One region of the Delftia sp. WSY_12 genome, then DNA from elsewhere that is predicted to be linked to it. Evidence: predicted binding sites of a transcription regulator. Region 1 holds the regulator's gene; the other holds the start of a gene.

Region 1 (4,786 bases):
TGGGCCGACAGGCCCATGCGCATGGCGATGGCCACCGATTCACCCACATGGCGCTCGTAGCGGTCGCGCAGCGCGTCGGGCACGGAAGACTCCAGGGCCAGGCCGTGCATGCCTTCGGCGCCGGCCACCGGCTTGCCGGCATCGTGCAGCAGCGCCGCCAGGCCCAGGTCGCGCAGCAGCACAGCCTCCAGGCCCAGGGCCCGGCCCAGCAGCAGGCCGAGCACGGTCACGTTGACGGCGTGCACGCTCTGGTTGCTGCCCACGCCATCGGACAGGAGGTGAATCGCCACGTCCTGCGGGCCGGCCAGTTCGGCCAGGCAGCCGTCGACCAGGGCTTCGGTGGGCATGCGCGCCTGCTCGGGCGCGCTGGCAAGGGTGGTTTCGATGGCCACATAGCCACGCTCCACCTTCTGAAAGCGCGCATTGCAGTCCTCCAGCCGGCCGCGCCAGTTGGGCACGGACAGCAGCAGCGGCGCTGCGGGTGCAGGTTCCTCGGCGGGCTCGGCTGCAGCGGCCGCCACAGCGGGCAGCGGCTGCGGCGGAGGAGTGCGCACCTCGGCCGGCCAGGCGTCGCTTTTGTGCGGAACGCAGCGCACCGCCTCCAGGCCCAGGGATTTCAGGGTCTGGATCTGTGCGCTGGAGGTGATCTTGAAGCTGCTGACCGGAAAGGGATGGTTCAGCCATCCAACATCGAGCTGGACAAACATGCCCGGACGGAGGTCTCGGATATCGATGAGGACGGAATGGTTCACGCGCGGCAACGGCCCCGAGGCTGAAGGAATCGGCAAATGTAAGCCGATGATTCGGGCATTATCTCCAGTTCTGAGGGCCTTGCAGGCAATCCGCGACCCTCAGGACCAAGTCTGTCCCCCGCTGTTGTTCATCGGCACCAGAGACTGGGCTTGTAGATCAGGTCCATCCACAGCGCCCACACGGCCACGCCCACCAGCATCAGGCCGGCCAGCCGCGTGCCCCATTCGGCACGCAGGCCGTTCAGGCGCTGGCGGCCCAGCCGCCACAGCCAGGGGCCGGCCACCAGCCACAGCCCGCTGCCCACGCCAAAGGCCGCCATGGCCGATGCGCCCTGCAAGGGGCCACCGCTGAGCGCGGCGACCAGCACGGCCGAATACAGCAGTCCGCAGGGCATGAGCGCCCAGGCATAGCCCGCCGCCAGCGTGCCGCCAGGGGCGGACACCCAGGGCTGCACGCGCCGCCAGGCGGCGCGGCCCGCAGACTCCAGCCAGGCGGGCTGGCGGGCCTGCACCATCATGGCCAGGCCCCAGGCCATCACGGCGACATGGGTCAGCGTCCAGAACGGCTGCAGCGCCGTGGTCTGGCTGGTGAGCCAGGACAGGCTTTCCATGGCCAGCGCCGAGGCAGCGCCCAGGCTGGCATAGCCGGCCAGCCGCCCGCCATGGAACAGCGCCGTGCGCAGCCACAGCCGGCTTTGCAGTCCATGGACGGCGACCACCTGCCCACCACCCTGTACCGTGCCCTGCCCCGCCCCGCCCGTGACCACGCCGCAGGGCGCGGCGCACATGGCAAGGCAATGGGGCCCGCCGACGAGCCCCATGATCAAAGCGGTCCAGAGCAGCGACAACAGCATGGGGCCTAGATGATCCTCGAAAACCGCGCCCGGTTCTTGTCGGCCTGCAGATATCGGTCAAACAGCATGGCCACGCCACGCACGAAGTACCAGCCCATGGGCGTGACCTGGAATCCCTCGTCGCTGATCTGCACCAGCCCCTTGGCCTGCAGGTCCTGAAGCGCCGCCAGCTCGGGGGCGAAATACTCGCGAAAGCCCAGCAGCCAGGCCTGCTCCATGGGCTCGAACAGCACGGCGCCCTGGCACATGATGGCCATGATGACGGCGCGCCGCACCAGATCATCGCGCGACAGTGCCAGGCCGCGCACCACGGGCAGGTGGCCGGCGTCGATGGCGTCGTAGTACTCCTCCAGCGTCTTGGCGTTCTGGCTGTAGCTGGCCCCCACCTTGCCGATGGCCGACACGCCCAGCGCAATCAGGTCGCAGTCGGGCTGGGTGCTGTAGCCCTGGAAGTTGCGATGCAGCCGGCCCTGGCGCTTGGCCACGGCCAGCGCGTCCTCGGGCAAGGCGAAGTGGTCCATGCCCACGTAGACATAGCCGCCGTCCATGAAGGCCGCGATGGAGCGCGAGAGCATGGCCAGCTTGTCGGCGCCCTGGGGCAGGTCCTCGGCCGCGATGCGCCGCTGCGGCTTGAAGCGCTCGGGCAGGTGGGCATAGGCATAGAGCGCGATGCGGTCGGGCCGCAGCGCATTGACCTGGGCCAGCGTGCGCTCGAAGGACTCGGGCGTCTGCTTGGGCAGGCCGTAGATCAGGTCCACGTTGATGGAGGCAAAGCCCAGCTGCCGTGCGGCTGCCACCAGCGCGAACACCTGCTCGGCCGGCTGCACGCGGTGCACGGCGATCTGCACCTGTTCGTCGAAGTCCTGCACGCCGAAGCTCAGGCGGTTGAAGCCCAGCTCCTTGAGCACGGCCAGGCGTTCGACGCTGACGGTGCGCGGATCGACCTCGATGGAGTATTCGCCGCCCGGCTCCAGCTTGAAATGCTCGCGCAGCAGGGCCATCAGCGTGCGCAGCTCATCGTCCGAGAAGAAGGTGGGCGTGCCGCCGCCCAGGTGCAACTGGCTGACGGCCTGGCCCTTGCCGCAATGGGCCGTGTGCAAGGCCATCTCGCGCGCCAGGTAGTCCAGGTAGACGGCCGCGCGATCGTGGTGGCGCGTCACGATCTTGTTGCAGGCGCAGTAGTAGCACAGCGACTCGCAGAACGGCACATGCACATACAGCGACAAAGGCATGGCCCGCGCTGCGGTACTCGATTTGCGGTGCTCAAGTGCCAGGATATAGTCTTCAGCACCGAAAGCCTCCACGAAACGATCGGCCGTGGGGAACGAGGTGTATCGGGGCCCCGGTACGTCGAAGCGACGCAGCAGCTCTGGGGTGACAGCGGTCATGGGTTTTTTCCTCTAATGTCGTCCACTGTGCCGCAGCCCATTGGCCGCGTCCTTGACTCATATCAAGAGTTGTTCGCGGCAGTGCTGCGACAATTTGATCCAACTCATCGCCATCCACGAGGTCACCGCCGGCGCACTGCTGCGCCGCTGATGTTTACTCCATGAACCTTCAGACCATCAAAGCATCCTGTTCCAATTGCAACCTGCGCGAGCTGTGCATGCCCATGGGCCTGGATGCCGAGCAGATGCAGCGCATCGACGACATCGTGGCCACGCGCCGCAAGGTCAAGCGCGGCGGCCTGCTGTTTCGCAACGGTGAGTCCTTCACCTCGCTGTACGCCATCCGCACGGGCTTCTTCAAGACCTGCGTGGCCACCGAGGACGGGCGCGACCAGGTCACGGGCTTTCAGATGGCCGGCGAGATCATCGGCCTGGATGGCATCGTCAACGACCACCACACCTGCGATGCGGTCGCGCTGGAAGACGCCGAGGTCTGCGTCATGCCCTTCGACAAGCTGGAGGACCTGTCGCGCGAGGTCACGGCCCTGCAAAACCATGTGCACAAGGTCATGAGCCGCGAGATCGTGCGCGAGCATGGCGTGATGCTGCTGCTGGGCAGCATGCGTGCCGAGGAGCGCCTGGCCGCCTTCGTGCTCAACCTGGTGCAGCGCCTGCACGCCCGGGGCTTTTCCAAGTCGGAACTGGTGCTGCGCATGACGCGCGAGGAAATCGGCAGCTACCTGGGCCTGAAGCTGGAGACGGTGAGCCGCACCTTCTCGAAGTTTGCCGAGGAAAACATCATCGAGGTGCGCCAGCGCCATCTGCGCATCCTGGACACGGACGCGCTCAAGCGCATCGTCAACAGCCAGCAGTGCCAGTGAGGCCGCAAGACCCCGCCCCCCGGCAATGAACAAGGCCCGCGATCGCGGGCCTTGTTCATTGCCATTGCAGTGCACGCAGGTTCAATCGCGCCCCAGGCCCTGCATGGCCAGATTTGGGTCCGGCTCGGAGACCACGCCGTCGTTGAGATCGTGCGTGGAGCGTCCCAGCATGGTGGTCATGAGGCTGGACAGCATGGTCACACCCCAGAAGGCGAAGAAGGCCAGCGTGTAGATTCCCTGCCGCGACCAGCCCAGGTCGCCGAGCCAGTGCAGCTCCAGCGGGTCCACGAAGGCGAATACCAGCATCTCCATCACGGCGGCGGCCAGAAAGGCCGGCCAGGCAATCCACATCCAGCGTTGGGCCAACATCAGCGATCTCCTTGAGCTGTCGAGGGGTGGCTTTCATTGTGCGCGCCGCCCTCGCACCGTGCCAAGCCCTGCGCACCCTGCACTGCCTGTAGGAAACCCTTGGCCCTCGCGCATGCTGGAGATGCCATCCACCATGCAAAAAAGGCCGCGACTGCGGCCTTGTGCACGGCATTTTCCTGCGTTCAGCGGTCCGTGGGATGGTCCTGCGCGGGCGTGGCCGCGTGGTTGCGGCCGGTGACCGCGGGCGCCAGGCTCTTGGGCACTTCACGCACGCCATCGGCACGCTCGTTGATGGTGATGCCATTGCGGTAATAGTCAGGATCGATCACGGGATCGGCGCCATTGATCGCAATGACGGCCGTGACCACGCCAGCCACCACGACGGCGGCCGGGCCGGCCACCACGAGCCAGACATGGGCGAACTTCCACCAGGGCTTGCCGGCGTCCGGATGCGAAGGGGCCGTGGCGGGCGCGGAGACTGCGGGACTGGAAGACATGGATAACCTCTTTCTTTCAAACAGCCGGCGCAGCCTGGGCGGCAC
Region 2 (4,786 bases), on a different contig from region 1:
GTCAGCTCCCAGGGGCGCAGGTCGATCACGCCCAGATGGCAGTCCGTGCCTGCGGACACCACGGACAGCCCGCCCTGCGACAGCCGGTCGCACAGCACGCGGGCGTTGTCCACCACGGCCCGCGCATAGGTACGGAAGGCGGGCTTGAGCGCCTCGCCCAGCGCCACCGCCTTGGCCGCCACCACATGCATCAGCGGCCCGGACTGCAGGCCCGGAAACACGGCGGCGTCTATGCGCCTGGCGATCTCGGCGTCGGCCGAGAGGATCATGCCGCCGCGCGGCCCGCGCAGCGTCTTGTGCGTGGTGGTCGTGGTCACATGGGCGTGCTCCACGGGCGAGGGGAACACGCCCGCGGCCACCAGCCCCGCCACGTGCGCGATGTCGGCCATGAAGATGGCGCCCACCCGGTCGGCAATGCGCCGGAACTCGGCCCAGTCCATCTGCCGTGAATAGGCCGAGCCTCCGGCAATGATGAGCCTGGGCCGCTCCTTCAGCGCAATGCGCCGCACCTGGTCCATGTCGATGAGTTGGGAGCGGGCGTCCACCTCGTAGCTGATGGACTGGAACCACTTGCCCGACACGCTCACGCTGGAGCCATGCGTCAGGTGCCCGCCCGAGCGCAGGTCCAGCCCCATGATCTTGTCGCCGGGCTCCAGGAACGCCAGGTACACGCCCTGGTTGGCCTGGCTGCCCGAGTGCGGCTGCACGTTGGCGTGCGCGCAGCCGAACAGCGCCTTGGCACGCGCAATGGCCAGGTTCTCCACGGCATCGGCATTGGCGCAGCCGCCGTAGTAGCGCACGCCCGGATAGCCCTCGGCGTATTTGTTGGTCAGCACCGAGCCCTGCGCCTCCATCACCGCGCGGCTCACGAAGTTTTCAGAGGCAATCAATTCAATCGAACGCGCCTGCCGTGTCCGCTCGGCCGCTATGGCGTCCCAGGCCTCGCTGTCCGCGTGTTGGAGTTCCAGGGAATTGATTCTGGGGAGCGATAAATCGTCCATGTCGCATTGGCTGTCTTGGAGGCGCTGAAGCACGGGAATCGGCAGCGCCCGGGTTATGGAAGGATTTGGAAACCAGGACGCATCGGTAATGGGCAGTCTACAAAGTGCAGCGGCCTTGATTCCGACCATGTTTGAGCGGGTGAGCAGACCAATTAAGGTGGCATGCCAATGTAAACCGTTGAAAAAAGCGGTCTGGTTCATTGACGAAAATAGGTCTGTTTGAATCCACGCTCTCTCCATAGAATTCGCCGCCAGACGTTGAAAGTCATGAGATCCAATACCGCCAGGAATCATCCGCAATCTGCAGTCGGGCAGATTGATTCAAGGTGGAATATGACAGAGTGAAGAAATCCATGACAACGTATCTGCCATCTGCAGCGTCAATTGCAGTGCCATTTGCGGTGCCATTTGCGTCGCCATTGGTGATTGCGGCAGATGGAGAAAGCGGGGGGAGGGAATAGGCGATTTGACTCAGATCAATCAAGTTCAATCACACGGAGTTGAAAAATGAATCTCGATATCTCTCGGACAGATGACGCCGTGCGCGATGCGCTCAAAAAGCTGTCCCTGCTCTGGAAGTCAAGAGCGGCCGTGAATCAGGACCTGCCTGATTACTGCGGCTTGGCGTTCGACCCCGCCCGGCAGGACTTCACCGCCTCGCTGCTGCCGTTTCGCGATCACCAGGCATGGGTGGAGGCGCCACAGCACCTGCGCGACCAATGCCTGTCCTACGCCTGGGGCATCTACAACCTCAAGACCATCTACATCGAGTGCAACGTGGTCACGCCGGCCTGCGAGGACATCATCAAGACCCCGCCGCCCAGCGCCAACCGTGCGCTGCTGCAGGACGTCATGTCCCAGGCCCTGCTGGACGAGGCCCTGCACACCCGCATGTCCATCATGGCCTGCAACTACATCTACGAGATGCGCGGCCTGGCGCCGCTGGACTACGCGGACTTCAACCTCGTCGGCTGGCGCAACGGCGTGCTGGCGCAGTGCGGCGCGGAATGGGAGCGCCGCCTGGCGCGCTTCGCCATTGCCTGCGCCAGCGAGACCCTGATCACCGACTACCTCAAGACCATGGCCGAGGACCGCAGCATCCAGCCCATCTGCCACGAGGTCACGCGCACCCACGCCGTGGACGAATGGAGCCACTCCAGCGTCTTCAGCTCGGTGGCCACCGACATCGTCCAGGGCCTGAGCAACCGCGAGCGCAGCTACCTGCGCTCCATCATCCTCAAGACCGTGCAGATGTTCGCCAACAACGAACTGGGCGCCTGGTCCACCGTCTTCACCATGGTCGGCATGCCGCATGCGCGCGACATCCTGCACGACGTGGGCGACAGCAACGAGATCGGCGTCTACACCGACTCGGTGCAAAGCCTGATCGACCGCATCGGCCTGGCGGGCCGCAACCTGGGCGGCAGCGTGGCGCTGGTGTCGTCGGTCCTCGAGGAGATGCAGGCATGAGCGCCGCCCTCCAGGCAGGCAGCATGCTCGCGCGCTGCGCCGCTGCACGGGCAGAGGCGGGCGGCGTCATGGTCTACACCCTGCGCGTGCAGGGCGCCTCGGCGCAATTCCTCGGCGGCCTGCGGCCCGGCCGGCATGTGGCCATCGAGCATGCCGACGCCAGTGGCACCATGCAGCAGCGCCTGTACTCCATCACCCGCTACGAGCCCTGCAGCGAGCACGACGGCGCCGGCCAGTTCGACATTGCCGTCAAAAGCTCGGGCCGGGGCAGCGTCTCCGACCACATGCATGCGGTGCTGCGCGCAGGCTCCACGCTGCCGCTGGGCGGCGTGGCCGGCGACATCACGGCCGACCTGGTGCTGGGCCTGGACTCCCTGGTCATGCTGGCCGGCGGCATCGGCCTGACCTTGCCGCTGGCGCTGCTGCGCGAACTGGACCGGCTGCGCCAGCAGGGCCAGCGCGTGCCCCGCACCACGCTGCTGCTGTGCTTTGCGCGCATGGCCGACATTCCGTTCCTGCAGGAGCTGCAGCAGCTGTGCGAAACGGCCCCCTGGTTCGACCTGCGTATCCACATCACGCGTGAAGACATTGCCGCCCACGGCCCCTTCGTGCCGGGCCGCCCCTCGCAGCAGTCCCTGCTGGCGCTGGGCCAGCCCCAGGCCGTCGTCATCTGTGGCGGCCACGCCTTTGCGCAGACCTTTCGCGAGCATGCGCGGGCCTGCTTTCCCGGTGCCATACAGCACATCGAGGCCTTCACGCCGCCTGCCGCATCCACCGCCCAGCCAGGCGAGACCGCGCAGGCATGCCAGCTGCAGATCGCGCACAGCGGGCAGATTGTCGAAGCCGCGTCCGGCAAAAGCCTGCTGGAGATCCTGGAAGGCGTGGGCATTGCCATCCGCAGCCAGTGCCGGGCCGGCATCTGCGGCAGCTGCCGCATCCGCATCACGGGAGGCAGTTCACGGCTGGAGGCGGACTTTTGCCTCAGCGACAGGGAAAAGGAAGCCGGCTATGCCTTGGCCTGCTGCACCTTCCCCTCGGCAGGCCATATCCACGTCGATCTCAAGCCCGGCGCCTGACGGGCTCCGCACGTTCCAAGCCACCCTCCTGTATCCACCTGAGTTCCTCCCATGAAAAAAGCCATCGCGCTGCGCCACATCCACTTCGAAGACCTGGGCACCCTGCATGCCGAGTTCGCCAGCCGCGGCTACGAAGTGCAGTACGTCGATCCCAGCATCGGCGAGCTTGACACCCTGGACCTGGGCCGTGCCGACCTGCTCGTCGTGCTGGGCGGCCCCATAGGTGCCCATGACGAGGCGCTTTATCCCTTCGTCGCCCAGGAGCTGGCGGCCGTGCGCCGCTGGCTGGACAGCGGCAAGCCGCTGCTGGGCATCTGCCTGGGCGCGCAGCTCATTGCGCGCGCGCTGGGCGCCAGGGTCTACCCGCTGGGCGTCAAGGAAATCGGCTTCTCGCCGCTCACGCTCACCGACGCCGGCCTGGCCTCGCCCCTGTCCAGGCTGGACGGCGTGCCCGTGCTCCATTGGCATGGCGACCAGTTCGACATTCCCGAAGGCGCCGTGCACCTGGCCGGCACCGCCATCGGCGCCAACCAGGCCTTCGCAGTCGGCTCGCAGGTGCTGGGCCTGCAATTCCATCTGGAGGCCGACGCGGCCCGGCTGGAGCGCTGGCTGGTCGGCCATGCCTGTGAGCTCGGCATGGCCAAGGTGGACCCGCGCACCCTGCGTGCCGATGCCCAGAAATACGGCGGCCTGCTGGCGCTGGCCGCGCGCGATGTGCTGGCCGCCTGGCTGGCCCACCTGGAGCGCAGCCGCTGAACCTGCGGCGCTGCCCATTCACCCATTTCCCCCACGCCGGAGCCGCCGCTGCGCGGCGCCGGAATCTCTGTTCCCGAAAAAAAGGAGAGTTGAAGATGGTTGTCGTACTGTTCGAACTGCAGGCCTTGCCCGGCCAGAACCAGACCTATGTGGACCTGGTCAACAAGCTCACCCCCATGCTCAAGCCCATGGAGGGATTCATCTCCGTGGAATGCTTCCAGAGCACGCTCAACCCCGAGAAAGTCATGTCCGTCACCACCTGGCGCGACGAGGAAGCCGTCGTCCAGTGGCGCAACGTGGAAGCCCACCTCAGCGCCCAGCGCGCCGGCCGCGACAAGATCTTCAAGGACTACCGCGTGCGCGTCACCCAGGTGCTGCGCGACTACGGCCTGAATGACCGCGCGCAGGCGCCCGCGGACAGCATCATGGGCAAGGCAGGCAGCTGCCCCGTCAGCCACGCCTGAGGGCTGGCGGTGCCGCAAA

What was found. Region 1 encodes FNR, which switches genes on or off when oxygen is low (the NO sensors DNR and NnrR bind a similar motif). Its sites were predicted from a motif close to TTGATNNNNATCAA; they were not measured.
Region 2: a site for FNR is predicted at 1,468-1,481, ahead of ACF8LI_RS22300 (diiron oxygenase). Genes of this name have one in related genera too.

The regions. Positions count from the first base shown of each region.
Region 1 is NZ_JBICKW010000009.1:234,206-238,991, forward strand. It holds gene ACF8LI_RS05315 (HD-GYP domain-containing protein) at 1-707, opposite strand, end outside; gene ACF8LI_RS05320 (sulfite exporter TauE/SafE family protein) at 881-1,606, opposite strand; gene hemN (oxygen-independent coproporphyrinogen III oxidase) at 1,612-2,994, opposite strand; gene fnr (fumarate/nitrate reduction transcriptional regulator Fnr) at 3,156-3,875, shown strand; gene ACF8LI_RS05335 (hypothetical protein) at 3,957-4,244, opposite strand; gene ACF8LI_RS05340 (FixH family protein) at 4,427-4,741, opposite strand.
Region 2 is NZ_JBICKW010000038.1:92,220-97,005, reverse strand. It holds gene ACF8LI_RS22305 (serine hydroxymethyltransferase) at 1-1,001, opposite strand, end outside; gene ACF8LI_RS22300 (diiron oxygenase) at 1,509-2,471, shown strand; gene ACF8LI_RS22295 (2Fe-2S iron-sulfur cluster-binding protein) at 2,468-3,547, shown strand; gene ACF8LI_RS22290 (glutamine amidotransferase) at 3,599-4,303, shown strand; gene ACF8LI_RS22285 (antibiotic biosynthesis monooxygenase) at 4,399-4,767, shown strand.